DNA from 4 places in the Cytobacillus solani genome. Region 4 is predicted to be linked to each of the others. Evidence: riboswitches for the same ligand, from Rfam matches in the RefSeq annotation. Region 4 holds a riboswitch; each other region holds the start of a gene.
The links. Region 4 has a riboswitch for lysine ahead of FI644_RS13575 (Na+/H+ antiporter NhaC family protein). Riboswitches for the same ligand answer to the same signal wherever they lie in the genome.

Region 1 (7,706 bases), 660 kb from region 4:
TTGTTTAGGTTTTTTCACAAGGATGAAATAAAGCAAGATTCCTAGTACACATAGAATAATCCCTATTAATAAAAATGGAACCCTCCAGCCCCATAAAGTAATCCACCAGGAAAAAGGCACAGTTGCCAGCAGAAATCCAAAACTCCCCGCCATCCCAGCTATTCCAATCAACCCAACAAATTCATTTCCTTTAAACCACAGACTTAAAATTAAAACCAAGTTGACCCAAATGGTTGCATCACCAAGTCCCACTAATAACCTAGCAAAGAGAAGGAAAAATTCATTTGGAGCTAAACTATATAATACTGTCCCTAAGCCATTTAGAATGGTTCCAATAATAAGGAAAAAATTAGGACCATATCGATCAGACAATAGCCCAATTGGTATTTGCAGACTTGCGTATGCAAGAAATTGAATGCTTGTCAGTAATCCAATGGTTGAAGCTGTAAGACCGAAGTCCTTCATTAGTTGATCTGTAATTAGTCCTGGGGCCGTCCTTTGGCTAACAATTAGAAAATAAGTAAACAACACTGTGCCAAAGACAGCCCATCTGTATTTGCTATTTTGTTTTTCCAATGGTCACTACTCCTGTTAATATTTAATAAAACTCATTATACTCTAGTTTTCTTATATATTTATTAGGATTTTTAATGAAGGCGTTTTCAATTCAAAAAACTTTTCTCATAACAAAAAGAAGAAGAATTTCACCAGCATTTGGTGTCTTCTTCCCCTCTTTGAATAGAAGTGATTCTATATCCTGTACCCATAAAAACAGATAGCTAATCACATTTTTATCTTATTCGATTATTACTTTCCGCTAGATCTTAAACTTACTAATTAAAGTTTGTAAGTCTTCCGCTAATTTGGATAATGATTGGGCGGATATGGATATTTCTTTCATAGAAGCAAGCTGTTCTTCTGCAGATGCCGCCACATTTTTGGAATGGTCAGATGTTCCTACTGATATGTGTGTAATGCTAGATACCGTTGCAGATACTTCTTCAACACTTGCAGAGACCTGTTCTGCGGTAGCTGCCAAATCATGTATCTTCGCTGCAAGACTGTCCATAAAATGCAGAATTTCTTTAAAGCTACCCTCTGTTTGTCCAACAATCTCAAGCCCAGCCTTGACATCCATCGTTACTTGCTCAATAGATTTGTTGGATTGCAGCATGTCCTGTTGAATTTCAACGATTAAGCCTGAAATTTGGGCGGACGATTGCTGCGATTGCTCTGCTAATTTCCGAACCTCATCAGCAACCACAGCAAACCCTTTTCCATGTTCTCCTGCTCTAGCAGCTTCAATTGCCGCATTTAGTGCCAACAAGTTTGTCTGGTCAGCAATACCTGAAATGACTTTTGTAATCTCACCAATTTCTTTTGAGCGCTGATCCAACGATTGAAAGACTTCTCCACTTTCGTTTACTGAATGGCTAATTGCATTAATCTGTTGAACAGTTCTGTTCACATACACTCCGCCATCCTTCGCTTTCTGTGTTGCCTGAGAACTAGCTTCAGATATAATAGAGGCTGTTTCTGCCATAGATTGCACCCCTTTTGAAACCTCTTCCAAAGCTACTGCACTTTCTTGTACACTTATTGTTGAATGTTCTGCTCCTTGCGCAACATGTTGTATGGTGTCAGTAATTAGTTCCGTTGCCTGGCTCGTTTGCTCTGCACTTGCCGTTAACTCGTCAGAAGAAGCCGCAACTTGTTCGGAAGCCATATTCACTTCATTCATCATTTGTCTAAGGTTGTCAGCCATTCTATTGAAACTAGTAGAAAGATCGTTTAATTCATCTCCCGTATGATCCTTGATTTGAGAGGTGAAATCCCCATCCCTTGCTAATTCAAGAGCCGCCGTGATCTTGGCTAACCTTTTTTTCATCCTTTTTGTAAACCAATAGGTAACAAGAGCTGACACAACGATGACTAAACAAAGAATAGTAATAAATTTGACTAAGAAACTAGATAGGATGCTGTCAATAATATTTTGTGAGGCACCCACGTAAAAAATACCTATAATCTCACCGTTAGTATCTTTAATTGGCATATAAGCTGACTGATAAATATGTCCTGCAGCATTTGCTTCACCATAGAAATGTTCCCCGTTTTTTAGTACAACATCTGAGACCTCTTTTGATACTTGTGTTCCAATTGCACGTTTCCCATCTTTAATGACATTAGTCGATACACGTGTGTCGCCTAGAAAAATCGTCACTGTATCTTCAGTATCGCCACCGATTTCATCGACCATATCATCATTTTCATTTATTAGGGTTTTTCCCTTGTAAAGCTGTCCATTCTTAATTGTCCATTCTCCCGGATATTTAACATCTATATATTTATATGCTAAAGTAAGATCCGCTTTTGCCTTTTCTAGCGCAAATCCCTTAATTCCCTTTGTTATTTCTTGATTAACAACTACTCCTATAATCGTTGATAACGAAAGTATAATCGCCAGAACCATCATATTGATCTTCATGCCTAATTTTAATTTTTTCAACTCAATCACCTATTTTTATAGACTTGGTTTAAGATTTTACTAAATCTTACCGCAATTCATTCTACTATACTATGACTTTTCTCATTCCCACCATTCTCCTAGATTAAAAAAAGAAGAAAAATCATCATTACTGAATGATTTTTCTTCTCCTAATATCGACATTATTTGACATAGTTTGATAAGTTTTATTAAAAACCTAGATTGCCCTCAAAGTACGTTTTAAAAACTCCCTCGTACGTTCCCCAGTTGGGTGATTAAAAATCTGGTCAGGGCTTCCTTCTTCTGCTATAACCCCTTTGTCCATAAAGACCACTCTGTCAGATACTTCTTTGGCAAATTCCATTTCATGCGTAACGATTAGCATCGTCAGACCTGTCTCAGCAAGCTCTTTCATGACCTTAAGAACTTCTCCTACCATCTCTGGATCAAGCGCAGACGTTGGTTCATCGAACAGCAGCACATCTGGTTCCATCGAAAGGGCTCTAGCGATAGCAACCCGCTGCTTTTGCCCCCCAGACAGCTGTCTGGGCTTCGCATTCACAAACCTGTCCATCCCAACCACTTTCAAGTATTTCAGCGCTACCTTTTCCGCTTCTTCCTTCGAGCGCTTTAATACCTTCATTTGGCCGATTACACAATTGCCTAGTACGTTATGATTATTAAATAAGTTAAATTGCTGAAATACCATTCCTAATCTTCTTCGATAGGCATGAATATCATGCTTATCATCGAGAATATTTTCACCATGATAAATAATTTTTCCGCCGCTCGGTTTTTCTAATAGATTGACACAGCGAAGAAGTGTGGATTTCCCTGAACCTGAGGAACCAATGATGCAGACGACTTCTCCTTTATTCACTGAGAAATGAATATCTTTTAATACTTCATGGTTTCCAAAGGATTTACTTAAACGCTGAATATCAATGACTGTCTCCATACCATTCTCCTCCTTCCCCATTATTGCCCGATCCCTTTATGTTCTCCAGCTTCAATCTGAGCCTGATTGCCTACGACTATATAATTATCCGGACCATCAAGCTTTCTTTCAAAGTAGCGCAGAATTAAAGTGACTGCATATGTCAAAATGAAATAAATGATACATACGATAAAGAATGCTTCGAAATATCTAAAGTTATTGCCTGCCACCGTTTTCGTTTGGAAGAATAACTCAGTAACGGAAATGACACTTAGGACCGCTGTATCTTTTATATTAATGATAAATTGATTGCCTGTTGCTGGTAAAATATTGCGGATAACCTGTGGCATCACTACATGAGTCATTGTTTGAACATGATTCATTCCAATGGCTTGGGCTGCTTCATATTGTCCAGTATCAACTGAAATAATCCCCCCACGGACAATTTCAGCCATATATGCACCTGTGTTGATTGCTACAATAACGACCCCTGCAATAATCGGGTTCATTTGCCAGCCAAATGCTGCAGCAGAACCATAATAGATAACCATTGCCTGTACAATCATCGGTGTGCCACGGAAAAATTCTATATACACGGATAGGATGATGTTAATGAATTTTAAGAAGCCTTTCTTCGCTCCTTTTTCAGGTATTGGAATGGTGCGGATGATGCCTGCCAATAACCCGATCAATGCCCCAAAAATAGTTCCGATCAATGCAATCAAGAGGGTTACGCCTGCTCCGCGCAGAAACATCGGCCAGTTTGTTTCAATAATTTTTATAATCCATTCAAAACTTAAATCCATTCGTATCCTCCCCTTAAACGTGGAAGCCGACTACATTGTGCTGATGCAGCCGGCTTCACAAACCATTATTCTGCCGCTGGCTGATTTTTAATTGCAGCATCCATAATACTGATGCGTTCTTCCTCAGAAATACCAGCCAATATTTCGTTAATTTTTGCTGTTAGCTCACTATCCTTTGCAATCCCAACTGCGATAGCCGTATCATCCTCAGACGTCTTAAATCCTTCAGTGAATTCAACCATCGCGAAGTTATCATTTGCAGCTGATGCACTAACTCCCTCTGGACGTTCAGAAACATATCCGTCAATAACACCCGATTCTAGCGCTACCCTCATAGCCGGAAAGTTATCCATTGCTGGCTTTTTTTCCACTCCATCAATTTGATCAATAACTGAATAGTGGAATGTATTTAACTGTGCCGTTACCTTTGCTCCTTTGAAATCTTGGATCGAAGTTGCACCTTCATACTTTCCGCCTTTTTTGACAACCATGATTAAATCCGATTTGTAGTAGTTATCTGAGAAATCAATGGTTTCTTTACGTTCTGCTGTCGGTGACATCCCAGCAATAATCGCATCGATTTTTCCTGAAGTTAGCGATGGTACAAGTCCATCCCATTCTGTTTTCACAATCACTAGCTCTTTGCCTAACCCTTCAGCAATTTTCTTAGCGATTTCTACATCATATCCGCCTGCGTATTCTGCATTGCCATCGATTTTAACGCCACCGTTTGAATCATCCATTTGTGTCCAATTGAATGGTGCATAGCCAGCTTCAAGTCCTACTTTAAAGGTATCTTTTTCTGATGATGATCCTGATCCTTCTGTCTTCTTATCTGAATCACCGCTTGTTCCACAGCCTGCTAATAGAATAATGGCTGAAAGAGATATCGCTAAAAATAATGATAGTTTTTTCTTCATGCTATTTTCCCCCTATTTATTTGATTTAATAGTCTAATATATGCTTGACCTCTTGCCTTTAGGCATTTTACTAAAAACAAAAAGCGACCTGAGATGAACTCAGGTCGCAACGTTTATAGTTTGCCCCAAAATCCCTCTTCTTTCCCTAAATGAGATAGCACAACTCAACAAACCGGGTAAGTTCATTGAGACAGTCCTGCAGTTCTTAACTGCAGACCCAGCAAGCAATACTGAGAATATTACAAGCTTCGGCGATATTTCCTTCTCTCTAGCATCCTAGCTTCTCAAGCTCCACTACAGACTATTAAATACCGCGCCTCTACCTCATCAGCAAAGATGAGGTCTTATTAAATTATATTCATTATCCTACAGTAGTAAGCCTATTCTGTCAACTCATCAAAATTGGCACTTGCTACCAAAGAACTAGATTCGTTGAACTCACCAGCTTGCCTTATGATCCTCTGCCCACCCTACAAAGGATTCAATCATTATCTTTTCCCCATCATTCGTTCGAATATAACCGTTAAATGTACCAATCATTTGGTGAACGGAGGAACGAATAACCCATGCGTTCGTTGCTGCTTTTCGCTCAAACAATGGCTGAAACGTTAGAGACACTTGATCCGTTTCAGCTGTTTTCAATGTCCAAGGCTTCAAATAATTGCTGTTATCATATTCCCAACTGATGTCTTCATTGATTTTGCTTAGCTTTCTGTCGACCACAATTCCATTCTCAGTCTGTCCAGTTCCATCCGTCCATTGACCACCGAAATTTAGGCCAACTGATCTTCCATTGACAATCCCCGCAGCTTGAGCCCAATTCCATGTCGAATGATAGGGCCAGACTCCCCTGCCAAAATCCAAGCATCCAAAGGCATTTTCGTTATTAAAGATGTATTCCTTCCTATTCCAATGAACTGTTCCAGCTGCAGGAAGTGCTGTTTGTTTTGACGTAAACTGAAATCGTGTTTCACTCCACGGCACAACGACATTAATCGATTCATGCCCACGTGGACGTTCAACTCGTACTTCTGCAACTAACGGCTTATTTCTTCCGCTAAAATGCGGGCAATGAACACGTATACTTGTGGAATCTCCCTTTTCTTCAAATGAAATAGCCATTTGCTTTCCCTCAAATTTCACGGAGGCATTCACCTCTTCAGGCATTTTACAGCCGAATCCAAATGGAACAATGGCTGTCTGCTCCTGAAAACTAAGACTCTGTAAATCTAGCACATACACAAATAAAACAGCAGCATAATCCAAATGAGAAATTGTGACTGAAAACAAGAACTCTGGGCTTGTTACACACCAATAATTCCATTTTTTCTTCCGCAGGAACCTTCCCGACACATTGCAATTAAACAGCGGCTGCCTTGCCCAGCCGATGCTGTTTTCGGCTAATCGGCCATTCTCATCACACATATCTACTCGTTCTGTTATTTCTCTTGCCATCCTCTTAACCCCTCATCTCTATGTATACTTCATACTGTAACTCTACTATCTTTTGCAAACTTAATATGCATTCAGTTTCCAATGCCGAATATTATTCAGGCATTTGTACAAATTATATATATTCTCGATTTATCGGAGTGATCAGTGTGTATAATTCATATTGGTTTCTAGCTCTCATTGTTTTTAGTATTTCCATTTTTATTTTTAATCTTTTTAAAAAAAGAAATACAGGAACCCTGTTCCTTTTATTAGCTATGATTGGACTCGGCTTTATAATTGAAACGGTCATCTTTACTTTTTTAGGAAGCTATGAATATTATCCTAAATTCGTTAAAGGTCATCCCTTTTATGACAGTAACTTAGGCGCCTTTGCCTCAAATGCATTTGCTTTGCCAGTTATTGCAACCTTCATTGCAACCTTTCATCTAAATTGGATTTGGATTTTCCTTTTTGCCGGTTTATTTGTCGGTATTGAGTGGTTATTTCTAGAATTGCAAATCTATTCACATAATTGGTGGCGGTTAGCATTTACAGGGCTTGGATTGCCATTCTACTTTGCTACTGCAAAGATTATTTATCAATGGATTTTGAATCATCCAAGGAGATTTAAACAGAACTTGATTCTTTATTTAGCCATTGTTTCTATTTCGTGCAGTGCCCACATTCTGCCAATTATTTTTTTCTCAAATCGAATATACAATCCTGGATGGTTTGAATATCTGGAACGTGATACCGTTGCTTTTGCAGACATATTCTTTTTAATCGATTCTCTTTATTACTGCCTAATTATTCATATCAACTGGAAAACAAAGTGGATAAAATATGCTTTAACAGGTTTCCTGATGTTTATAGTCAATCAGGTGCTATTAACTGCAGGAATCCTTCAAAGCCTTGTTTGGTGGGATCATTTATATTATATTGGTTTGTCCTTATTGCTGGTTCTGCTTACGAGTCTGATTAATAAAAGATTATTCATGAGATCCTATCTTGAATAAAATGTAAATAATTGAAAAATGTTATGTATACCTGCGTAAAGTAATTTCCGTAAGAGGTGCTCTGATAATGATAAATGAACACGATCCTTCTCTTGCAAGAATGAGTGT
Region 2 (7,706 bases), 470 kb from region 4:
TTAACAGCAGAGAGGCATCCGCGCCTGATTACAACAAGAAAAGTAAAAAAAGATAAAGGGAAATATTTCGGTCCTTATCCAAATGTACAAGCAGCAAATGAGACGAAGAAGCTATTAGATCGGATTTATCCATTAAGGAAATGTACAACCTTGCCTGACCGAGTTTGCCTATATTACCATTTAGGACAATGTCTCGCACCATGTGTGAACGAGGTAGGCGAACAGGAATATAAACAGATGGTTGATGAGATTACAAAGTTTCTTAACGGGGGCTATAAGGATATTAAAAAGGATTTAACAGAGAAGATGACGGCAGCTGCTGAAGAGCTGGATTTTGAAAGGGCAAAGGAATTTCGAGATAAGATTGCTCATATTGATGCGACAATGGAAAAACAAAAGATTACTTCTACAGATATGACTGATCGTGATGTGTTTGGTTATGCGGTCGACAAAGGATGGATGTGTGTACAAGTTTTCTTTATTAGACAGGGGAAATTAATCGAGCGTGATGTATCGATGTTTCCGATCCATAATGAGCCAGAAGAAGAAATGTTGACCTTTCTTGGTCAATTTTACTCAAAAGCCAACCATTTTAAGCCACGTGAAATCTTGGTTCCAGACTCCATCAATGCTGAAATGGCAGCAGAATTTTTGGAGGTTAAAGTTTTAGTCCCTCAGCGTGGACAGAAAAAAGAATTGGTAAAGCTTGCATATAAAAATGCGAAGATAGCATTGAAGGAGAAGTTCTCTCTAATTGAGCGTGATGAGGATCGAACGATTAAGGCGGTAGAAAGCCTAGGTCAGCAGCTTGGAATTTATACCCCGCACCGAATTGAGGCATTTGATAATTCCAATATTCAAGGAACAGATCCAGTTTCTGCGATGATTGTTTTTATCGACGGCAAACCAGAAAAAAGGGAATATCGAAAATACAAAATAAAATCTGTCCAAGGTCCTGATGATTATGAATCTATGAGGGAGGTTGTTCGCAGGCGTTATACACGTGTGCTGAAGGAAGGCTTGGCTCTCCCGGATTTAATCATTATTGATGGAGGCAAAGGGCATGTTGAAGCGGTAAGAGATATACTAGAAAATGAGCTGAATCTAGATATTCCTATTTCAGGACTAGTTAAGGATGAGAAGCATCGGACATCCCAGCTCCTATACGGAAATCCGCTTGCAATCATTCCATTGGCACGAAACAGCCAGGAATTTTATTTGCTGCAAAGGATTCAAGATGAAGTACATCGTTTTGCAATCACCTTCCATAGACAGCTTCGTGGAAAAAGTGCATTTCAATCGATGCTTGATGATATCCCGGGAATTGGCGAAAAACGAAAAAAACAGCTGTTAAAAACGTTTGGATCTATAAAGAAAATGAAAGAAGCAACGATCGAAGAGTTCACACAAATTGGCATTCCGGTAAATGTAGCGGAGGAATTAATGAAAAAATTGCAAGAATAGTATTGTTTGAAAAAAATGAATATGCTATAATTACTGAAAATTTAATATCACTTTATAACGTTAAAGTGAAGGTAGAGGTGCAAACTTCATAAGTAAAGGCTTGGAGAAGAATGAGCTTCAATGAAAAGCTTTGAAAGGGAATGTTTGCCGAAGTGAAGAAAGTCTCATCGCTTTCTTTGCTGGTTTTGCATTTAATAAATGCAAGATTGTCAAGATAATTAATATCTTGGAGAGCTATCTCACTGTGTGCACGTATGTCTTTTTATACGGGTGACTCACAGCAATGGGATAGATTCTCATTGCTTTTTTCTATGCCCAAAATTCATTCGTACTAAATAGGTTTTAGAGGATGAGTATAAGTAAGAAGAAATCAGCCACAAGAAAAGGCAGAGAGAGGGAATAAAGTGGGAGTAATCGTGCAGAAATTTGGTGGAACCTCAGTAGGAGATGCTAAGAAAATTCAAGGCGTGGCAAGTCGGGTAATCGAGGAAAGAGAAAAAGGAAACAATGTTGTTGTCGTCGTATCAGCAATGGGAAAATCGACTGATCATCTCGTTGATCTCGCAAAAGGAATTTCTTCACAGCCGAGCAGAAGAGAAATGGACATGCTTTTAACAACTGGGGAGCAGATCACCATTTCATTATTAGCAATGGCATTAACAGAAAGAGGGTATCCAGCTATATCTCTCACTGGCTGGCAGGCAGGAATTAAGACAGAGCCTGTTCATGGGAATGCTAGAATAATAGGTATAAATACAGAAAAAGTAGAAAAAGAACTGGCAGAGGGGACAATTGTTGTTGTGGCTGGATTCCAGGGAATAACGGAGGAAGGGGCTATTTCAACCCTAGGCAGAGGCGGGTCTGATACAACTGCTGTAGCTTTGGCTGCGGCACTTAATGCGGATAAATGTGAAATATTCACGGATGTGACTGGTGTTTTTACAACAGATCCCCGCTATGTTAAAGATGCAAGAAAGCTTTTGGCGGTATCATATGACGAAATGCTAGAGCTTGCCCATTTAGGTGCAGGTGTTTTACATCCAAGAGCAGTTGAGTTTGCCAAAAACTATCAAATACTGTTAGAAGTCAGGTCAAGTATAGAAAAAGAAGCAGGTACGATTATTGAGGAGGAAGCGGCAATGGAACAAAATTTAGTAGTACGGGGAGTAGCCTTTGAAGATAATATTACGAGAGTAACTGTTATTGGCATGCCGAATTCCTTAACAGGGCTATCTGTAATTTTTACTGAATTAGCCAAAAATCATATAAATGTAGATATTATTATACAGAGCACACTAGCAGAACAATTGACTAACTTATCTTTTTCAATTAAAAATGAAGATTTGGCAGAAACGATTCATGTACTAGAAGACAGTAAGAAGAAGCTGAATTATGAACGGATAGAATCAGAGGCTGGACTTGCCAAAGTATCGATTGTGGGGTCAGGAATGGTTTCAAACCCAGGGGTAGCAGCTGAAATGTTTGAAGTATTGGCGGAGAATAATATTGCTGTTAAAATGGTCAGCACCTCTGAGATCAAGGTATCTACGGTCATAGAGCATGAAGAAATGATTCATGCAGTTGAAGTATTGCATGAGGCCTTTCAGCTTTCAGGTTCTCCAGTTATATCCTAGTAAAAAAGCTTTCAAGCATTCGAATGCTTGAAAGCTTTTTACATGAATGATTATTTAGGGCTGAATGGTATCCTTTTTATCCCACTTAACGGTAAAGTATATTTTTCCCTTTTTCTTTTTATTAGGATGTTCAAATGCCTCACAGATTACTTCTTTTTGGAGCTCAATCTGCTGTGCAATAAATCCAGCTTCGAGCTGAAAAGTAGATTCACTGTTTTCCCTGCAGCGCTGTTTAATTAATGGGCTGAATAATTCCAGCTCCATTTCATTTTTTGACTCTTTAATGATCGTTAGGCTGCCCCAAGCTGCTTGTTGAAAAAACGCTGAAATTTCATCAAAAGTTTCCATAGGATATTTACGTGCAAGTCTTTTTCCTGCCCAGTATAAAATCTCTGGTGCATCATCTCCTAATAATTCATGCAAAAGAACTTCCCGAATGAGTTCATAACCGAATACGGGAACGGTTTCAGTTGTATTTTCAAGTGTCATGATTTCAGATGCTGATTCGCTCAAACTTGATTCCCCTCTTTCTAGTATTCTTCTATTATATACAAAACAGATGAAAATTAGACATTTATTCAGGGAAAAAAGGTTATTTTTGCTCAAGGAAATTATTGCTATATTAATATAAATAGCCATGATAGTGGCTTATTGAAAAATAAGGGTTTTTATTTTTATTTTGCAATACCAATATATTTTAATAATTTTATTTTTTATGAACATTTTATGTAATCGTTTCCTTGACGCTCTATGGTGTTGAGAGTAAAATGGACATGTCACATAATTGTAAGAAAATGCAGTAACATTTTTATGGTGATGTTTAGGTGGAATAATTTAATACTTATTTTTCAAAAAATGAAAAATGATACCTTGACATCTTTAAAATCTAGGGGGGTAAAACATGGCGGGAAATCGAGAGTTTTTTAATCGCAGATTGCATTCATTACTTGGTGTTATTCCGATTGGCTTGTTTTTAATTCAGCATCTTGTAGTGAATCATTTTGCAACAGGAGGAGAAGAGTCGTTTAACAAAGCGGCTGGTTTCATGGAACATCTTCCGTTCCGAATTATTTTAGAGACTTTTATTATCTTCCTTCCAATATTATTTCATGCAATTTACGGCCTATATATTGCTTTTACTGCAAAAAATAATGCGAGCAGATTTGGCTTCTTCCGTAACTGGATGTTTTTACTTCAACGTGTAACTGGAGTTATAACCCTTATATTTATTGTTTGGCATGTTTGGCAGACTCGTGTGCAGGCAGCCTTTGGAGCAGAAGTAAACTTTCAAATGATGGAGAATATCTTGTCTAATCCATTTATGCTATGGTTCTACATTATTTGTGTTGTGTCGGCAATTTTCCACTTTGCAAACGGGCTTTGGTCTTTCTGCGTTAGCTGGGGGATTACGATTTCACCACGCTCTCAATTAATTTCAACATATGTAACAATGGGTATTTTTGTGGCCCTTTCAATTGTGGGAATTCGTGCGATTTTTGCATTTGTTTAATAGAAAATTAAAAACTATCAAACTCAGTTCGGTTCTTTGATAAAGTTTGGATTTACTAAGTATTAGGGAGTGAGTCACAATGGGTAAAGGTAAGGTTATCGTTGTCGGCGGTGGTCTAGCTGGCTTAATGGCAACAATTAAAGTTGCAGAAACAGGGACTCCGGTTGAATTATTTTCTTTAGTGCCGGTTAAACGATCTCACTCTGTTTGTGCCCAAGGGGGTATTAACGGAGCGGTAAATACAAAAGGAGAAGGCGATTCACCATGGATTCATTTTGACGATACAATCTATGGCGGAGACTTCTTAGCCAATCAGCCTCCTGTTAAAGCAATGGCAGAAGCGGCACCAGGAATTATTCACTTATTGGATCGTATGGGAGTTATGTTTAACCGTACGCCTGAAGGATTACTTGACTTCCGCCGTTTCGGAGGTACACAGCATCACCGTACAGCGTTTGCAGGTGCAACAACTGGTCAGCAATTGCTTTATGCGTTGGACGAGCAGGTGCGCCGTCATGAAGTTTCGGGATTAGTAACAAAGTATGAGGGCTGGGAATTTCTAGGTGCGGTTGTTGATGAAGAAGGCATTTGCCGCGGAGTTGTTGCGCAGAACCTAACTTCGATGGAGATTAAATCATTTGCGGGCGATGCGGTGATTATGGCGACGGGTGGCCCTGGAATTATCTTTGGAAAATCAACGAACTCTGTAATCAATACTGGTTCTGCGGCATCTATTGTTTATCAGCAAGGCGTCTATTATGCGAATGGTGAGTTCATTCAAATTCACCCGACAGCGATTCCTGGGGATGACAAGCTTCGTTTAATGAGTGAATCAGCTCGTGGTGAAGGTGGCCGTATTTGGACATATAAGGACGGAAAACCATGGTATTTCTTAGAAGAGAAGTATCCTGCTTACGGAAACCTTGTTCCTCGTGATATTGCAACACGTGAAATCTTCGATGTTTGTGTGAGTCAGAAGTTAGGGATTAATGGGGAAAACATGGTTTACCTTGATCTCTCTCATAAAGATCCTCATGAACTAGATGTGAAACTTGGCGGAATTATTGAAATTTATGAAAAGTTTACTGGCGATGACCCACGTAAGCTTCCAATGAAAATATTCCCTGCTGTTCACTATTCAATGGGCGGTCTGTGGGTAGATTATGATCAAATGACAAATATTCCAGGATTATTTGCTGCTGGAGAATGTGATTATTCTCAGCACGGTGCAAACCGCCTTGGTGCAAACTCATTGCTTTCAGCTATTTTCGGAGGAATGGTAGCTGGTCCAAAGGCATTGGAATACATGGCAGGTCTTAATAAGCGAGCTGAAGATGTTTCTTCTTCTGTATTTGACGGTTTTGTTAAGCAGGAAGAAGATAAATGGAATAAGATTATGTCAATGAACGGAACTGAAAATGCTTACGTTCTTCATAAAGAGCTTGGCGAATGGATGACTGACAATGTGACAGTTGTACGACATAATGACAGACTTCTTAAAACAGATGAAAAAATTGTTGAGTTATTGGAGCGTTACCAGAATATTAACATTAATGATACATCAAAATGGAGCAATCAAGGTGCATTCTTTACGCGTCAGCTGCAAAACATGCTTCAATTGGCACGTGTTATTACAATTGGTGCTTATAACCGTAATGAAAGCCGTGGGGCTCATTACAAGCCAGAATTCCCTAAACGTAACGATGAAGAGTTCTTAAAAACAACGATGGCAAAGTTCGTTGATGCTAACTCTGCTCCTGCCTTCCATTATGAAGAGGTCGATACTGGCATGATCAAACCACGTGAACGTGACTATACAAAAAAACATTAATAGAAAGGGAGAGTAATGATGAGTGACAAAAAAACAGTTCGCTTTATAATAACTCGTCAAGATAATCCAGATTCTGCCCCTTACCAACAAGAGTTCGAACTTGATTATCGTCCGAATATGAACGTCATCTCAGCGTTAATGGAAATCAGACGTAACCCGGTAGATGTGAAAGGAAATCAAACAGCTCCTGTTTCATGGGATATGAACTGTCTTGAGGAAGTTTGCGGTGCCTGCTCAATGGTAATCAATGGCAAGCCTCGTCAATCCTGTACAGCTCTTGTAGACCAGCTTGAGCAGCCAATCCGCTTAGAACCAATGCGTACCTTCCCTGTTGTCCGTGACTTGCAGGTTGATAGAAGCCGTATGTTTGATTCCTTGAAAAAGGTAAAGGCTTGGATTCCTATTGATGGAACATATGACCTTGGTCCGGGACCACGTATGCCTGAGCCGAAGCGTCAATGGGCATATGAATTATCAAAATGTATGACATGTGGCGTATGTTTAGAAGCATGTCCGAATGTAAATAGCAAAACAAACTTTATGGGACCAGCTGTCTTTAACCAAGTCCGTTTATTCAATGCACACCCAACTGGCGCAATGAATAAGGCAGAACGTTTAAACGCCTTTATGGATGATGGCGGTATGCAAGGCTGCGGTAACTCACAAAACTGTGTACAATCGTGTCCAAAAGGGATTCCAATTACAACTTCCATCGCGGCAGTCAACCGTGATGCCACATTGCAATCATTTAAAAACTTCTTTGGAAGTGACCAGGTTTAATATTAGAAATACCCCGCTCTTTAATATGAGTGGGGTTTTTTTGTATCAACAATGTTGGCCAAGTATCTTGGTTGACTGTAGCGGAAGGTGCGAGACTCCTGCGGGAGGAGTCGGACAGGTGAGACCCCGTAGGAGCGTTGTGCTCCGAGGAGGCTCAGCGCCCACCCCGCGGAAAGCGAGCAACCTGTAGCGGAAGTCAACACCTGCCTATTAGATTTAATTAGCAATTATTTCCGTGAAATTAATGAAAGGTCTAAAAATAGGAGACTCTACTTTTCAAATAATTCAAATTAATCTATAATAAATATAATGAATGGTGATTCATTTTGAAGTGGAGGTAGGAAAATGTCAAAAATAAATTATATTCCTGATATGGCTGAGTGGGAAAAGGATTTCGAATTTTATTATGAAATGAAAGTCCGCTTCTCGGAAACAGATATGTTCGGCCACCTAAACAATACAGTTCCTTTCACGTATTTTGAGATGG
Region 3 (7,706 bases), 760 kb from region 4:
TGGGTTCACCCTCCCAAAAGCTTCACTCCTTTACAAGAAGCGGAACTCACGATCAAAATAGAAAATGAAAGGGATCAGCTCATCCACATTTTAGCGATTGACTCAACGGATGATCAACAGCCAAACTATGACACCTTTATACTATCTCAGGATAAAAAAATAGATCCTAATGATTCGATTGTAAAAGGAAAGCAATGGGGATCTCTTTCATTGCAGATAAACGATCGTCAAAAAGCTGGCTTTTGGTTCAAAATGAAAGCAGATAACCAAGATCATACCCTTCCTATCTCTTTGTATCGGACAGAAGTCACTTCCAGCTTAATTAGCGGGCCTGAAGGATTTGCTGATGAGATACAGGAGGAATTTGGGTTTTATCCGGCTCAGGATGATGGTACAGCACTTAAAAAGGGATGGATTACGAGGAAAGAATATGAGGAGATAAGCACACGTTTTGTCATGTGGGTCACAAAAGTTGCTCTCTATATAAAACAGAAATACAATCCTGATTTACTGATGTTCTATACCCCCCAGATTGATCATGAACAACATAAGTATTTATTAATAGATCCCAGACAGCCTGGATACTCACCTGAAAAGTCAAAACAATATATGAGCTATATCGAGTGGTCGTACCGGTTAGCAGACAAGGTGGTTGGTGAAACATTGAAGTCCCTAAACGATAATGACTATTTGTTTGTAGTCTCCGATCATGGGATGGAACCTGCTCATTCTACTCTATCACCGAACAAAGTATTAAAAGATGCCGGGTTATTAACTGTCGATCAAAAAAATAAAATCAACTTTACTGAATCAAAAGCGTATGCTATTCCAAGCGGATCAGCCGCACACGTATACATTAACTTACAGAACCGTGAAAAAGATGGAATTGTCCCTATAGAAGAATATGAAAGTGTCCGCAGCCAGATTATTCAAGCTTTTAAAGAAGTAGAAATTAAATATAAAAAGGGAGAAGTCATTCAATATGATATGAAAGCAATCATGTCAGCCATTAAAACGGACAACTTCTCATTCAATAAGGTTCAAGAACATGTCAAAGATTTTTGGAAACACCTTTTCAAACAAAAAATCCATCCTTATGAAAAAGTAATGAAAAATACAAATACAAATAAAACACTTTTGGACCATCAAAATTCAGGGGATGTTGTGTTAATTGGGGCTCCAGGCTATGTGATGGGCAGCGGCTTTGTAAAAAATGTCTCTCCGCCAATTGAATTAGGAACACATGGAGGAGATGCAGATAGAAACATGCTAAGACCTGTTTTTATGGCTATCGGGACAGACTTTTACAAAGGGAAACAGATTAACTCCATGTCTAATTTAGATATCACTCCTACTATTTACGATTTACTAGAGCTAAATGTACCTTCATTTGTAGAAGGCAAGAAGATTAAAGGTATTTACAAGGATAAAAACGGCTACAAACCTTCCCAATGATCCAAGCCTACTTAGCTTTTCATACTTTAGAAAAACTAAGCATTAATTAATGAAATGATCCCCTTGTCTGTTAATTTAAAAATAGATAAGGGGTAGAGAAATCATCTTGGTTTTTAACTGGTGATAAATCCTATTTAAACCACTCCAAAAATACATATGGATACACTCCGTTATTCCCGTTTCTTTTTACATTTTACTTTAAATGAATTGCCGTTTATTAAAATAACATCAGTGTTAAACTATGTAATAGTATTTTGTAAGGGATGTGTCTTATATGGATTTTTTCCAAGGCCAAGAAACGCTTACCAGCTTTGAGTGGATTCTTCGAGCTATTGTTGCTTTTTTCTTTTTATTAATTGTAACGAGAGTATTGGGCCAGCGTGCCATCTCCCAGTTAAGACCTCTCGATTTTGCAATTGCATTAGTCATCGGAAACATTATTGCTCACCCTCTATCTGATGAAAATCTAGGTCTCAAAGGGTCTATCATTACAACCATTGTATTGGTGGTCTTCTATCTTGGAGGCATTTTTACAATCCTGAAATGGGCATGGTTTAGAAGACTGATTACCCCTGCACCAATAACCATTGTTGAGAATGGAGAAATCATCTATAACGGATTAAAAAAAGCAAGGATATCTCTAGATGTGTTATTAGAAGAATTACGAGAAGAAAAAATAGAAGATGTAAAGAAAGTAGCCTTAGCCATTTGGGAGGCAGATGGGAAATTTTCTGTTTTTTTGGATCCAAAATACGAACCTTTAACCCCTTCATCGATTCAGATGGAAACACAGCCATTCGATTTTCCAAAGACCATCATTAAAGAAGGGAAAATTAACTTCAAGGAATTAAAACAAATTCAAAAGAGTGAAGAATGGGTTGTTTCTAATTTAAAAAGTTTATATCAGACTGAAGTAAAAAATGTTCTGTTTGCCACCATTGATAGCCAAGACAACCTTAAAGTTTTTTTATATAACTAAAACATATAAAGCATAAAAAAAAGCACGCTTGCTGCGTGCAATAAAGTCAATTTGATAAATCACAATCCTTTAACGGGATCAATTTTGTCTTTTTCGTAAATTTGTACCCAAGCCATAAAATAAGGAATAAAGGTAATCCTATATAAGAAACCAATATACCGTTCCAATCAATATGATCTCCTAGAAATGCCGAATAGTTTTGTCCTAGTACGACAAAGCCACAAACCACAAAGGCAAAAATTGGGCCAAATGGAAATAATTTTGCTTTGTATGGCAAGAGGTTTAAGTCTTTTCCTTGAGCAACAAATGCCCGGCGGAATCGATAGTGACAAATGGCAATTCCAAGCCATGCGATAAACCCTGACATCCCTGAAGCGTTTAGCAGCCAAACATATACAGTACCATCACCAAATAATGAAGCCAAGAATGCAAGTGTTCCGACTAATGATGTGATAATCAAAGCATTTACAGGAACACCTCTTTTATTTAATTTTCCAAGAAACTTAGGTGCTTTCCCTTCACGGGCCAAATTCCATAGCATACGTGTGGAAGCGTACATGCCTGAGTTACCGGCAGACAGCACAGCTGTTAAGATCACTGCATTCATTACGGAAGCAGCAAAAGCAATTCCTGCTTTTTGGAAAACAATCGTGAATGGGCTAACCGTTACATCGCTGCTTGCAAGATTCTCATTTGTATAAGGAATGATTAAACCAATTACAAAAATCGCTAGGATATAGAATAGAAGGATGCGCCAAAATACTGATTTTACAGCTCTTGGAATTGCTTTACTAGGATTATCGGTTTCACCTGCAGCAACACCAAGTAATTCTGTGCCTTGAAAGGAGAAGCCAGCAGCCATAAAGATCCCAAGCATGGTCATAAAGCCGCCATGAAACGGTGCATCTCCAACCGTAAAATTCTTAAAACCAATTACCTGACCACCTAAGATTCCAAAAATCATTAAAATACCAATAATAATGAAAATGATTACAGTAACCACTTTAATTAAGGCGAACCAATACTCCGTTTCACCAAAGCCTTTTACTGATAGATAGTTTAATAAAAACATGATTACTAAGAATACTGCACTCCAAATAATGGAAGGCGTATGAGGGAACCAAAACTTCATAATCATCGTGACGGCTGATAATTCTGCTGCAATAGTTATCGCCCAGTTATACCAATAGTTCCAGCCAAGTGCAAATCCAAGTGATGGGTCGACAAACTTAGTGGCATACGTGCTAAAGCTTCCTGCAACAGGCATATAGGCACCCATTTCCGCAAGACCTGTCATTAAGAAATAGACCATAATCCCAATCACAAGATAGGATAGTATAGCTCCTCCGGGACCAGCGGAGTGGATTGCTCCGCCACTAGCGAGAAAGAGACCTGTTCCAATGGTTCCGCCTAGAGAAATCATTGTCAAGTGGCGTGATTTTAAACTGCGTTTTAAGCCGGTATTTTCTTTTTCGGAAGAAATTGTACCTTTACTTAATTTATCTTTTCTTACTTCTGCTGTTTTCATCGATGTTACTCCTTTTCTTCAATTTTTCTAGCACAAGGCCCTAACTGAAGACCCATCAGCTTGTCTAATCTGGAAGGAGCTTGGAATAAAAAATGCCACCGAAGTAGATTCAGGTGACATTAAAAATAGCCCGCATCATACCTTCCGAAAGATAGCCCAACACGAATGGCTGGTAGGGCCAATCGTGACAGTTCTGTTCCTATTTGGAGACAGCCCCAGCATGCTTAATCAGAGAAACAAGCACGCTTCGGCAGCTTTTCCTTTCAAACGGAGTCAAGTGATGTCCCTGCATCTCGTCCGCCTTACTGATAAAAACTGCGACCTCTACCTCATCGGTTGATGAGGATTTGTTATATGAAATTATTACGTTCCTAACTTTATAATACTATTTTAGAATAGTCAATATCTCGTTGTTTTCTCTTATCCCCAAATGCTGTATTAAAGGGAATGGTTATTATTTACCAATTGAATCTGAATGAAAATATATACATTCTTCTCACGAAAAATTTATTGTTAATCTTTAATCAAGGTAAAAGACTTGGTACCTATCTTTTAACTTTTGGACACTTTCTTCTAGGTTAATTCTGTCTGCCGTGTTTCTTTCCCTAAAAAGGCAAGTGTAATCACACCGACGACAATACTTGCGCAAAACAGTGCAAAAATGAAACCAATGGAATGACCTGCAGCAACAAGTGAGCCAACAAGGAGCGGTCCAAGAATCCCACCAACACGTCCAATTGCTGCAGCCATACCAGCGCCTGTCCCACGAATGACAACCGGATATTGTTCAGGGGTGTATGCATATAAAGCTCCCCATGCACCAAGGTTGAAGAATGATAAAAAGATACCCGACACGATAAGGACTGCAGTTGTTTCTGCCTGACCGAAAACAAGGGCTGAACCTGCCGTCCCTAGCAAATAAGTGACAAGCACAAACTTTCTTCCCATTCGTTCAATGAGCCAGGCAGCTGAAAAATAGCCAGGCAGCTGAGCTAGAGTCATGATCAATACATATTCAAAACTTTGAATCATACTAAATCCTTTCATCACCATGACACTTGGCAGCCAAAGAAACATCCCATAGTATGAAAAAACGACCGTGAACCAAACAATCCAAAGTACGAAAGTGGAGCGTGCGTATTTCTTCGACCAAACTTCCCGGACGTTTTGGAGAATGGACCGTTTCTCTGCTTTCTTTGGCGAAAATGCCGGTGAATCAGGCAAATTCAACCGTAAATAAATGGCATAAAAAGCAGGTAAAGCACTAAGGATTAGAGCCACTTTCCAGCCAAATAACGGAATAACAAAATATGAAATAAGTGCTGCAATTAACCAGCCAAATGCCCAAAAGCTTTCAAGTAATACAACCACTCGCCCGCGTTCTTTCGCTGATACACTTTCTGAAACGAGAGTTGATGCGACAGGTAATTCTCCACCGAGCCCCATGCCAACAAAAAAGCGTAGAACTAAGAAAGCAAAAAGGGTAGTTGTTAATGCAGAAAGACCACTACCAATAGAAAATAATAACAAGGTAATAATAAATATATTCTTCCTGCCAATCTTATCTGCCCATAGACCGAAAACGAGCGCTCCAACAGCCATCCCGATTGAGTTCACACTTCCGATCCACCCCATTTGTTCTGGTGTCAAATCCCATTCTACTTTCAGTGCTGCAATAATAAACGAAAGCATCCCAACATCCAGTGCATCAAACATCCATCCGAGTCCTGCGATGCCAAGAAGCTTTCTCTGTGAAATAGTCTTTTCTGTCACGATATTTACCCCCCTGATGTCTTGACAGTTGTCATTACCATTTTACTATAATCATCTTCCTTCGAAAAAACAAGGTTTATTTTTTTCTGGAAAAGCTTTAGTATGCCCTTTCATCTCATACTTATTACTATGAGGAAATGACAGATAAATCATAAAGAGAAATAATAATAGAAAAGGAATATCTCCTAGGAATACGTTAATGAACAAATCTTTTATAACATATCGAATATAGTTTCCTTTTTGAAGGATTCTATTTCAATTTAAAAAGACTAAAGTGCACATTTTTTAGTCAGTGTACTTTAGCCTTTTTTTACTTATAGGGAAACTTGATTGATTGCCCCTTTCATATATTCAGGAAGAATCAATCTCCCCTCCATAAATTCTTTAAGAGAAAATACTATCGGTTTACAATTCTCTCCAACACCAATTATGATGCTTAAGTCCTTTGGCGAATAAACAACTGTATGCAACGTACCAAAGTACTCTTTATAGTGTTTAAAGAATAATGGGGAACTTGAATCATTAAAATGATGATAAACAGACATTGGAGATAGCTCCCCAGTTAGTAAGGAACTCACATATTCCTTCCGTTTTACTGAGCCTTGTATATTTATTCTGTTTTTGCTTCTTAATATTTCTGATTCAAAATGATTCGTACATATTAGAGGATTTGCAAAATTTATGATCTGTTGTTGTGGAGAAGCTTCTACAAGTATACTTTTTCCACTTTTATCTGTAATGGAGTAATTGTAGCAATAACCATGAGGGATATCAGTGATGAAGGCTATTGCCTCCTCAATATTTGCACACTGTTCAAGCAGCATTCTAACAATGGTCGTTGCAATAAAGCCCTCGTCCCTGTGTTCATTATTTACAAAATGCAGCCCTACAACGAGCCCCTTTTCATTCATCCCATCAAGTCTTCCGATTACTTGCTGACTAAACCCTACACTAGTATAGCCATTTAATGGCCTCATAAATACAAGTCTTGCATCGTACATTTCCGGGCTAAAATCATAATTACGTACATAATAGCCGTCGTTTACCAATGTAGTACACCCCATTTCTGGGAATACTACATCGTACCCACTAAATAGTTTTATTGTACTATCTAATTCCATATTTAATCCTTCTGCCAAGCCACTCAGTTCCTGAAAAAGTTTCGGGGAAATATTCTCTAGTATTTCCTTAGACTTTTGTACATTAGAATTAGTAGTCAATTCCCTTAGATGGTCTATTTGTTGAAAGCTTGATAATGACATTAATTCTTTGCCTTGTTCCAAGCCAATTTGATAATAGTCCCCTCTCAATTCTACTATTCTAACAGCCAGCTCTTCATTTTTAAACATTTTACTATATCCTCCCTTTTTCCAATTTAGTGACTGGCATTAATAAATCAAGATTTGAGAAGTCATCCCCTCGATACCATTCTAGTATGGAACCTGTTGGAATCCATTTGTTTTCGTTTGCATAGTTAATTAATTTCCAATAGCCATTTTGTATTTCAGTCATCGGAGCATTAAATGACAAGGCAATATATATGCATGAAGCTAGGTGTTCTACTAATTCAACTTCAGATAATCCGCTTGTTGGGATGCCGAATGGTACGCCAAAGCCTATATGTGCTTTAATCAAGTCTTTGCCCGATAGATATTTTAAATAACAACTTTTTATCGGAATATTTAACTTTTCAAGTTCTTTTCCTCTTTTTATAAAGTGTTCTCCGAATTTCCCAGTTTCAGACTCTGCTGAGAACCATATGATATTTTCATCAGCTTTTTCGATCAAATAAATTTGATCATTCATAGAATCGCTTTCTAAATATCGTAAACTTACATTCAAGATATCAAGCCTTTTCTTTATCATTACAGTCCAATCATCCATCATATTTTTTCGTATATTTTCATCTTTCTCTTTTAGATATACTTGGATGTCCTTAATCGGTACATCAGCCAAACGTAAACTGGAAAC
Region 4 (7,706 bases):
TATCATAATATGCAGGAAGACCTTGAAGCACAAGGAATCGTATTTAAGGATACAGATTCCGCTTTACGTGAGAACGAAGAGCTTTTCCGTGAGCATTGGGCAAAAGTAATTCCGCCGACAGATAATAAATTTGCTGCACTAAACTCCGCGGTTTGGTCAGGCGGTTCATTCATCTATGTTCCAAAAGGAATTAAAGTAGAAACACCATTACAAGCATACTTCCGTATCAACTCTGAGAATATGGGCCAATTTGAGCGTACATTAATCATTGTTGATGAAGGTGCACATGTACACTATGTCGAAGGATGTACGGCTCCTGTTTACACAACAAACTCCCTTCACAGTGCAGTTGTTGAAATCATCATTAAAAAGGATGCATATTGCCGCTATACAACGATCCAAAACTGGGCAAACAACGTATACAACCTTGTTACAAAGCGTGCAGTTTGTGAAGCCAACGCAACAATGGAATGGATTGACGGAAATATTGGATCAAAATTAACAATGAAGTATCCAGCCGTTATTTTAAAAGGAGAAGGCGCTCGTGGAATGACACTTTCGATTGCGATTGCAGGTAAAGGTCAGCACCAGGATGCTGGAGCAAAAATGATTCATCTAGCACCAAATACGTCTTCTACCATTGTATCAAAATCTATTTCTAAGCACGGCGGAAAGGTAACATACCGCGGAATCGTCCAATTTGGCCGTAAAGCGGATGGTGCTCGTGCAAATATTGAGTGTGATACGTTAATCATGGATAATCAATCAACATCAGATACGATTCCATATAACGAAATCATGAACGACAACATCTCATTAGAGCATGAAGCTAAGGTTTCCAAAGTATCAGAAGAGCAATTATTCTATCTAATGAGCCGCGGAATCTCTGAACAAGAAGCAACTGAAATGATCGTAATGGGCTTCATCGAACCATTTACGAAGGAACTTCCGATGGAATATGCGGTGGAAATGAACCGTTTAATCAAGTTCGAGATGGAAGGTTCAATCGGTTAATAGATAGTTAAAAATTAAACCACTCACTATTTTGGTGAGTGGTTTAATTTTATAAAACAGTGTACAGAGATAGCAATTGGCTATATCCCATAGCCACCTTCTATGGGATACTTTTGTACTTATGACCACAGCTATTGTCCCATATCCCTTTTCTATATAAAATGTAGGAGTGTTTTCTCTTATGTTTGCACCTATAAAGGATCCTTTTACCATTGGATGAGAGTAGTTTTTACATTTAACTTACAGAAAACAATTGGAGGTGTGCTGATTGATTCTAATTGGAGTAACTGGATGGGGTGACCACGATACCCTATATACAAATCCGATTTCACCAGGTGAAAAGTTAAGGTCGTATGCGAGCCACTTTCCAACAGTCGAAGTGGATGCTTCCTTTTATGCTGTCCAGCCAAAACGGAATGCGGAAAAGTGGATGAAAGACACTCCTGACTCCTTTCAATTTATTGTGAAAGCGTATCAAGGAATGACTGGGCATGAAAGAGGAGAAATTCCATTCCAGGATAAAGGTGAAATGTTTGCTGCTTTTAAGGATTCCTTAGAGCCTTATAGGAATAAACTTACTATGGTGCTTTTTCAATTTCCGCCATGGTTTGATTGCAAAAAGCAAAATGTAGATTATTTACGTTGGTGTAAAGCACAAATGGGCGATATACCATGTGCATTAGAATTCCGGAACCAATCATGGTTCCATCCTGCATTTAAGGATAAAACCATCCACTTTATGAAAGAGGAAGGATGGATTCATAGTATTTGTGATGAGCCACAGGCAGGCACAGGCTCTATTCCGATTGTGCTGGAACCGACGCACGAAGAAAAGGTTTTAGTGAGGTTTCACGGTCGTAATATTCATGGCTGGCAAAAGAAAAATGCTGATAATTGGCGAGAGGTTAGATATTTGTATCGATACAACGAGAGTGAACTTGCTGAATGGGCAGAATGGTTAAAGGTACTAGAAAAAAAGTGCAAAACGGTATATGCAGTTTTTAACAATAATTCAGGCGGCGACGCTGCTGACAATGCGAAACAGCTCATACAAATGTTAAATATTGAGTATAATGACCTTGCCCCTAGACAATTGGAGTTATTTTAAAATTCATTACACGCATTTCCATCCACTAGCATATTTTGATAGAGAGGGAAAGGAGTGTTTGATTTATGATTGACTTGAAACCTGTTGATATAAAGGGGCATACATTCCTATGCGTCTCCGTGGAATTGCCGAAAACAAATTTACTTGTAGTAACAAATGATAAAGGATATATTATGTGTGGGGCACTTGATGTCTCATTACTTAATGAGAAATTAAAGGATCGGAAAGTAATTGCTGGCAGGGCAGTGGGAGTAAAAACCATCGAACAGCTGCTTGAAGCACCATTGGAATCCGTCACGTATGAAGCGGAGTCGTTGGGCATTCATCGAGGAATGATAGGGAAAGAGGCTTTACTAAAAATGGTATAAAGGCATGCCAATGGAGCTGTTCACAAGATTTTGTGAAATAGACTTCAATTGGCTGCCTTTTTTGTTTTCTAATTTCAATATTTTTCGACATAATTAGAGTCTTACCTGTCACTTTTTAGCGAAAAAGGTTATTATAGTTAAAGGTGATAATGAATGAGAACGACATTGGAAAAACTTCGGAAATGTTATAGGAGTAATTTATGCGATTAGTGACAACCTCATCCGTAGAAGCTGGTACAATACTTGCGAAGACCATTTATAATGAAACAGGACAAATCTTGCTTAGTGAAGGTGTTGAGCTGAAGGAGAGTATGATTCAGCGCTTAAATTCATTAGGAATTAGTTATATTTTTATAAAGGATAGTCAAACGGATGATATTGAATACAAAGGAACACTATCCGATCCTATCCGAAGAAAAGCAATTCAAACAATAAATTCGACTTTTTTGGAGATCCAAAAGGATTCAAGTATATCCAGTTCATTTGTAGTTGAAAAGGCATCAAGACGTCTATCCGAATTGATTCGGTTTCTTATGACTGAGTTAGGAAGCAATAAAGAACTATTGAACTTACTTTCAGATGCTTATACATACGATAACTATATCTTCACCCATTCGTTAAATGTCACGTTATACTCATTAGCGCTTGGATTGGAGCTGAAACTTACGCCAAAGGAATTAGAAACATTAGGTTTAGGTGCTATTTTCCATGATATTGGAAAACTGCAGGTGCCGATAGATGTTTTGTTAAAACCAGGAAGATTAACGGAAGAAGAGTATGTTGCAATTAAAGAGCATGCGGAAGCTGGTTTTCAAATTTTAAGGAAGGTACAAACCATACCTCTCTTAGTTGCGCATTGTGCTTATCAGCATCACGAGCGTATTGATGGTTCGGGCTATCCTAGAGGAATTACTGGAAAAGACATTCACTTTTTTGGAAAAATCATTGCTGTTGCTGATGTATTTGATGCAGTAACATCGAATCGTGTCTATCGGAAAGCGATGCTGCCGCATGAAGGCTTAGAAATTCTATATGCAGGTTCTGGAACCTTATTTGAACAGAAAATTGTAGAAGCCTTTCGATTAGCTGTTGCCATCTATCCGGTCGGGATAACGGTAGAGTTAAATGATGGACGAAAAGGAATTGTTACAGGGCAAAATATAGGTTTAGGGGATCGTCCGATTATAAGAATTATGGAGCATAAAGGGGAACAAGTTCCACCATATGAATTAGATTTAAAAATTGAACTAAATGTGGTCATAGCGGAATGTGACACAGCCTTTTAATGCGTACAAAAGTTTAGAAAGATTTCATTAATAAAGAGTATTTTTTATTACGAAAATAGAATGGATACCTTCATTTTTATTATAGAACTTGTCACTAATCTATTATTCTGGTATAGTAATAAACAATTGAATAAACCTTATCATATCCGATGGGGTAGAGGTGCAGAATTTAAGAGTAAGCTGTGTGAGGATGACAACAAGGATCACAGCCTAAAGGGAATTTTGCCGAAGTAAATGAATTTGTGTCAACAATCATTTGCTGGGGTTACTTTGAATAAGGGTAATACTGTCATTATGAAGGACAAGCAGGAAATCTGCTTTACTAAGCCTTCATATTGGGGAGCTACAGGTCGTGATGGAGAATCTTATTACTTATAAGAGTAATGATAGATCACCTCTATCGTTACTCTTTTTTATTTTTTCTATCATTTATTGCATTAATTGGTACGATTCTAACATCAGATAATATAACGGAGTATTCAGCGTTCTCTGCATTTATGCAAATAATCCCGATGAATCTATATGTCTGGGCTACATTAGCAATGGTGTTCATTGTCGCATTCAAAGGGTTAGAAATTGGACCAATGAAAGTGCACGAACGGCATGCTGTAAAGGAAGGGGTGGTAGCAGACCCTACAAAGCCAGCTGCCGGGGAATTGAAAGATGATCTGCCGACAAGCACGAAAGGATCTGTTGGCGACTTGCTATGGTCAATCATTGCTCTTATTGTTGGAACAGTTGGAGCTATGCTTTGGACAGGAATTGCAGGGACCGAAGGAAGCGTGACAGTCTTAACAATTTTTGAAAATACAGATGTGACAAAATCACTCATTCTTGGTGGACTATTTGGATTAATTGTTACATTAGGATTTTTTATCCGCCAAGTCTTTGTTTTAAAGGGAGTGGGTGGACAAGTATTAGGATGGGGAGTTTGGGCAGGAACGAAATCGATGCTTCCGGCTGTGTACATTCTTCTATTTGCATGGGTGATTGCTGATTTAATCGGGCGTCTAGAAACTGGTAAATATTTAGCAGGTATTGCTGAGCGTACGAATTTAAATCCTTCATTTCTTCCCTTAATCCTCCTTGATTTTATAATAATAGCTGGCAGACGTTCGAAAGCCGAGTGGCAGAATATGCAAGTAGAATAAAAGAAAAGGGCTTTCTCTTGATGAGAGGGCCTTTTTATTGTTAAAAAAATAATGATAAGATATATTTTGAATAATTATAATTTTGCTAAAATATTGCTTTGACAGATTAATCTAAAAATATTATACTGTTTTTAGATTATATCAATTAGTCAGATAATACTAGGATTCATCATTATTTTTTTATTAGAAGGAAGAACTGACTATTTGCAGGGGGTAGATGTGAAAGGCAAACTGGTAAATGGACAGACAAAAAAACCTCAATACGATCTAAATGTTCAGAACAATCAGAAATAAAAGGGGGAGTAGAGATGTTTTTTAGAAAGAAAATTACTTCAGTACTTATGGCTTCGGCCTTGGTAGCCGGAGTATTAGCTGGCTGCGGCGGGGAAAAGGCTGGTACAGAGGGTTCAAAAGACTCTGGCGGAGGCGGAGATACAATTAAAATCGGTGCAAACCTGGAGCTATCAGGAGCTGTTGCTTCTTATGGGCAGGGGATTGCCGAAGGAATTGATCTTGCTGTTGAAGAGATTAATAATAGCGGCGGTGTAGACGGCAAGAAAATAGAAATCATTAAAGTAGATAATAAATCAGATGCTGCTGAAGCGACAAACGCTGCTATTAAATTGACAAACCAAGATAAAGTAACAGCTATCATTGGCGCAGCTACTAGTGGAAATTCAGTGGCACAAGCACAAATTGCCAACGATAATAAAACCATTCTACTATCTCCATCTGGAACTAGCCCGAACGTAACAGTTGGAACGAATGGAAAAGTAAATGAATTTGTATTCCGGACTTCTTTTATTGATCCATTCCAAGGAACTGTTGCAGCTAATTTTGCAGCCGGAGATTTAAATATTAAAAATGCAGCAATCTATGCGGATAATGCAAGTGATTATGCAAAAGGTCTAGCTGCATCTTTTAAGGAAACGTTCGAGGCTGCTGGCGGAAAAGTAGTTTCTGAAGAATCTTATGTAGCAAAAGATACAGATTTCCGTTCAACATTAACTCGTATCAAGTCAGCTAACCCTGAATTTATTTTTATCCCTGGCTATTATGAAGAAGTAGGCTTGATTATTAAGCAAGCACGTGAAATGGGCATTACGGTTCCTTTTATGGGCGCTGATGGCTGGGATTCTCCAATTCTTGTTGATTTAGCTGGTGCCGAAGCGTTAAATAACACATTCCTTACAAACCATTATTCAGCACAAGATCCAGATGAAACAATTCAAAAGTTTGTAACAAGCTTCTCAAAAAAATATTCTGGAAAGTCTCCTGATGCATTTAATGCTCTTGGCTATGATTCTGTTTATTTCTTAGTAGATGCAATGAAACGTGCGGGCGATACATCTGATGCAACAAAAATTAAGGATGCTCTTGCAGAAACAAAAGATTTATCTCTTGTAACTGGTGTCGTAACTGTTGACGAATTTCACAACCCAATTAAATCAGCTACTGTTTTAGAACATAAAGATGGGAAGCAAGTCTTCAAGTCTAAAGTGAATCCGTAAGATAGGGCTGGAGAAATGGGGGGATAATGTATCCTCCCATTTCCAATTTAAAGAGAGGAATTCCTGAAGTAAGACAGTTGTCCAGCTTCAGCGCCTAGCGCCTATTGGGCTTCCCTTCCCCTCCTACGATAAGTCAACATCGAATCGCTATCGCTCTTCGTGTTTCCTTTATCTCGTCGGGGACGGTCCAGCCCATACGGCGCTAAGCAAGGCGCTTACGCTTTTCTATTAAGGAGTGAATGAATATGGAATGGATACAGCAATTAATAAATGGTATTTCACTCGGGAGTATCTATGCGCTAATCGCATTAGGGTATACGATGGTATACGGAATAATTAAATTGATTAACTTTGCTCATGGCGAGGTTTTTATGATTGGAGCATTTGTAGGGTTTTATGCAATTGCTGGATGGGGTTTAGGCTTTTTTCCAGCATTACTATTAGCGATGGCCGTCTGTGCCATATTCGGTGTGCTAATAGAGCGTATTGCATACAGAAGACTTCGGAATGCGACTCGAATAGCTGCTTTAATTACAGCAATTGGATTATCTCTCCTCATTCAATATGTCGTGATCTATTTTCGGGGGGCACAGCCAGAAGCTTATCCAGATGCGTTGTCTAACAAAACGTTTGACTTATTTGGGGTGCAAATTAGCAGCCAATCGATTTTGATTCTTTCAGTTTCAATTGTCTTAATGATTTTATTGCAATTTATTGTCCACCGGACAAAAATTGGAAAGGCCATGCGTGCGGTTTCTCATGATATGGACGCTGCTCGTTTGATGGGGATTAATGTTAACACAACCATTTCAGCTACCTTTGCTATAGGCTCTGCTTTAGCGGGAGCAGCGGGTGTATTTTTTGGTGTATATTATACGAAAATTGAACCATTAATGGGGATTATTCCAGGCTTGAAAGCATTCGTTGCAGCTGTGCTAGGGGGAATAGGAATTATTCCAGGGGCAATGGTTGGAGGTCTAGTGCTTGGGGTGGTAGAAACGATTGTTAGTGCATTAGGCTATTCACTTTGGAGAGATGCTGCAGCATTTATCATTCTTATATTAATTCTTTTATTTAGACCGTCAGGCATCTTCGGTAAAAATGCAAGAGAGAAAGTGTAGGTGAGGAAGTCTATGAAAAAGGTAAAAGGATTTTGGCTCTTTCTAATTTTATCAATTGTGCTTTATGTAACGGTTCAACTACTCATCAACGCCGGTATCTTAAATCAATTCTATTCCAATACACTCATCTTTATTGGCATTAATATC

Region 1: it holds a riboswitch for lysine, as region 4 does, so the genes downstream of both, FI644_RS10520 (transporter substrate-binding domain-containing protein) here and FI644_RS13575 (Na+/H+ antiporter NhaC family protein) in region 4, are expected to answer to the same signal.
Region 2: it holds a riboswitch for lysine, as region 4 does, so the genes downstream of both, FI644_RS15925 (aspartate kinase) here and FI644_RS13575 (Na+/H+ antiporter NhaC family protein) in region 4, are expected to answer to the same signal.
Region 3: it holds a riboswitch for lysine, as region 4 does, so the genes downstream of both, FI644_RS10065 (amino acid permease) here and FI644_RS13575 (Na+/H+ antiporter NhaC family protein) in region 4, are expected to answer to the same signal.

What each region holds. Positions count from the first base shown of each region.
Region 1 is NZ_CP041305.1:2,051,701-2,059,406, reverse strand. Features, by position in the region: gene FI644_RS10540 (MFS transporter) at 1-576, opposite strand, end outside; gene FI644_RS10535 (methyl-accepting chemotaxis protein) at 818-2,515, opposite strand; gene FI644_RS10530 (amino acid ABC transporter ATP-binding protein) at 2,703-3,443, opposite strand; gene FI644_RS10525 (amino acid ABC transporter permease) at 3,464-4,228, opposite strand; gene FI644_RS10520 (transporter substrate-binding domain-containing protein) at 4,294-5,148, opposite strand; lysine riboswitch at 5,296-5,478, opposite strand; gene FI644_RS10515 (DUF2804 domain-containing protein) at 5,587-6,603, opposite strand; gene FI644_RS10510 (hypothetical protein) at 6,750-7,598, shown strand; gene FI644_RS10505 (hypothetical protein) at 7,666-7,706, shown strand, end outside.
Region 2 is NZ_CP041305.1:3,180,596-3,188,301, forward strand. Features, by position in the region: gene uvrC (excinuclease ABC subunit UvrC) at 1-1,464, shown strand, start outside; lysine riboswitch at 1,529-1,709, shown strand; gene FI644_RS15925 (aspartate kinase) at 1,869-3,098, shown strand; gene FI644_RS15930 (YslB family protein) at 3,153-3,611, opposite strand; gene FI644_RS15935 (succinate dehydrogenase cytochrome b558 subunit) at 4,000-4,608, shown strand; gene sdhA (succinate dehydrogenase flavoprotein subunit) at 4,688-6,439, shown strand; gene sdhB (succinate dehydrogenase iron-sulfur subunit) at 6,458-7,219, shown strand; gene FI644_RS15950 (acyl-CoA thioesterase) at 7,565-7,706, shown strand, end outside.
Region 3 is NZ_CP041305.1:1,954,094-1,961,799, reverse strand. Features, by position in the region: gene FI644_RS10075 (alkaline phosphatase family protein) at 1-1,455, shown strand, start outside; gene FI644_RS10070 (DUF421 domain-containing protein) at 1,730-2,434, shown strand; gene FI644_RS10065 (amino acid permease) at 2,481-3,962, opposite strand; lysine riboswitch at 4,107-4,297, opposite strand; gene FI644_RS10060 (MFS transporter) at 4,536-5,678, opposite strand; gene FI644_RS10055 (C45 family autoproteolytic acyltransferase/hydrolase) at 6,050-7,084, opposite strand; gene FI644_RS10050 (MerR family transcriptional regulator) at 7,089-7,706, opposite strand, start outside.
Region 4 is NZ_CP041305.1:2,714,652-2,722,357, forward strand. Features, by position in the region: gene sufB (Fe-S cluster assembly protein SufB) at 1-1,014, shown strand, start outside; gene FI644_RS13560 (DUF72 domain-containing protein) at 1,283-2,122, shown strand; gene FI644_RS13565 (YunC family protein) at 2,188-2,490, shown strand; gene FI644_RS13570 (HD-GYP domain-containing protein) at 2,691-3,776, shown strand; lysine riboswitch at 3,924-4,130, shown strand; gene FI644_RS13575 (Na+/H+ antiporter NhaC family protein) at 4,160-4,927, shown strand; gene FI644_RS13580 (ABC transporter substrate-binding protein) at 5,236-6,438, shown strand; gene FI644_RS13585 (branched-chain amino acid ABC transporter permease) at 6,684-7,559, shown strand; gene FI644_RS13590 (branched-chain amino acid ABC transporter permease) at 7,572-7,706, shown strand, end outside.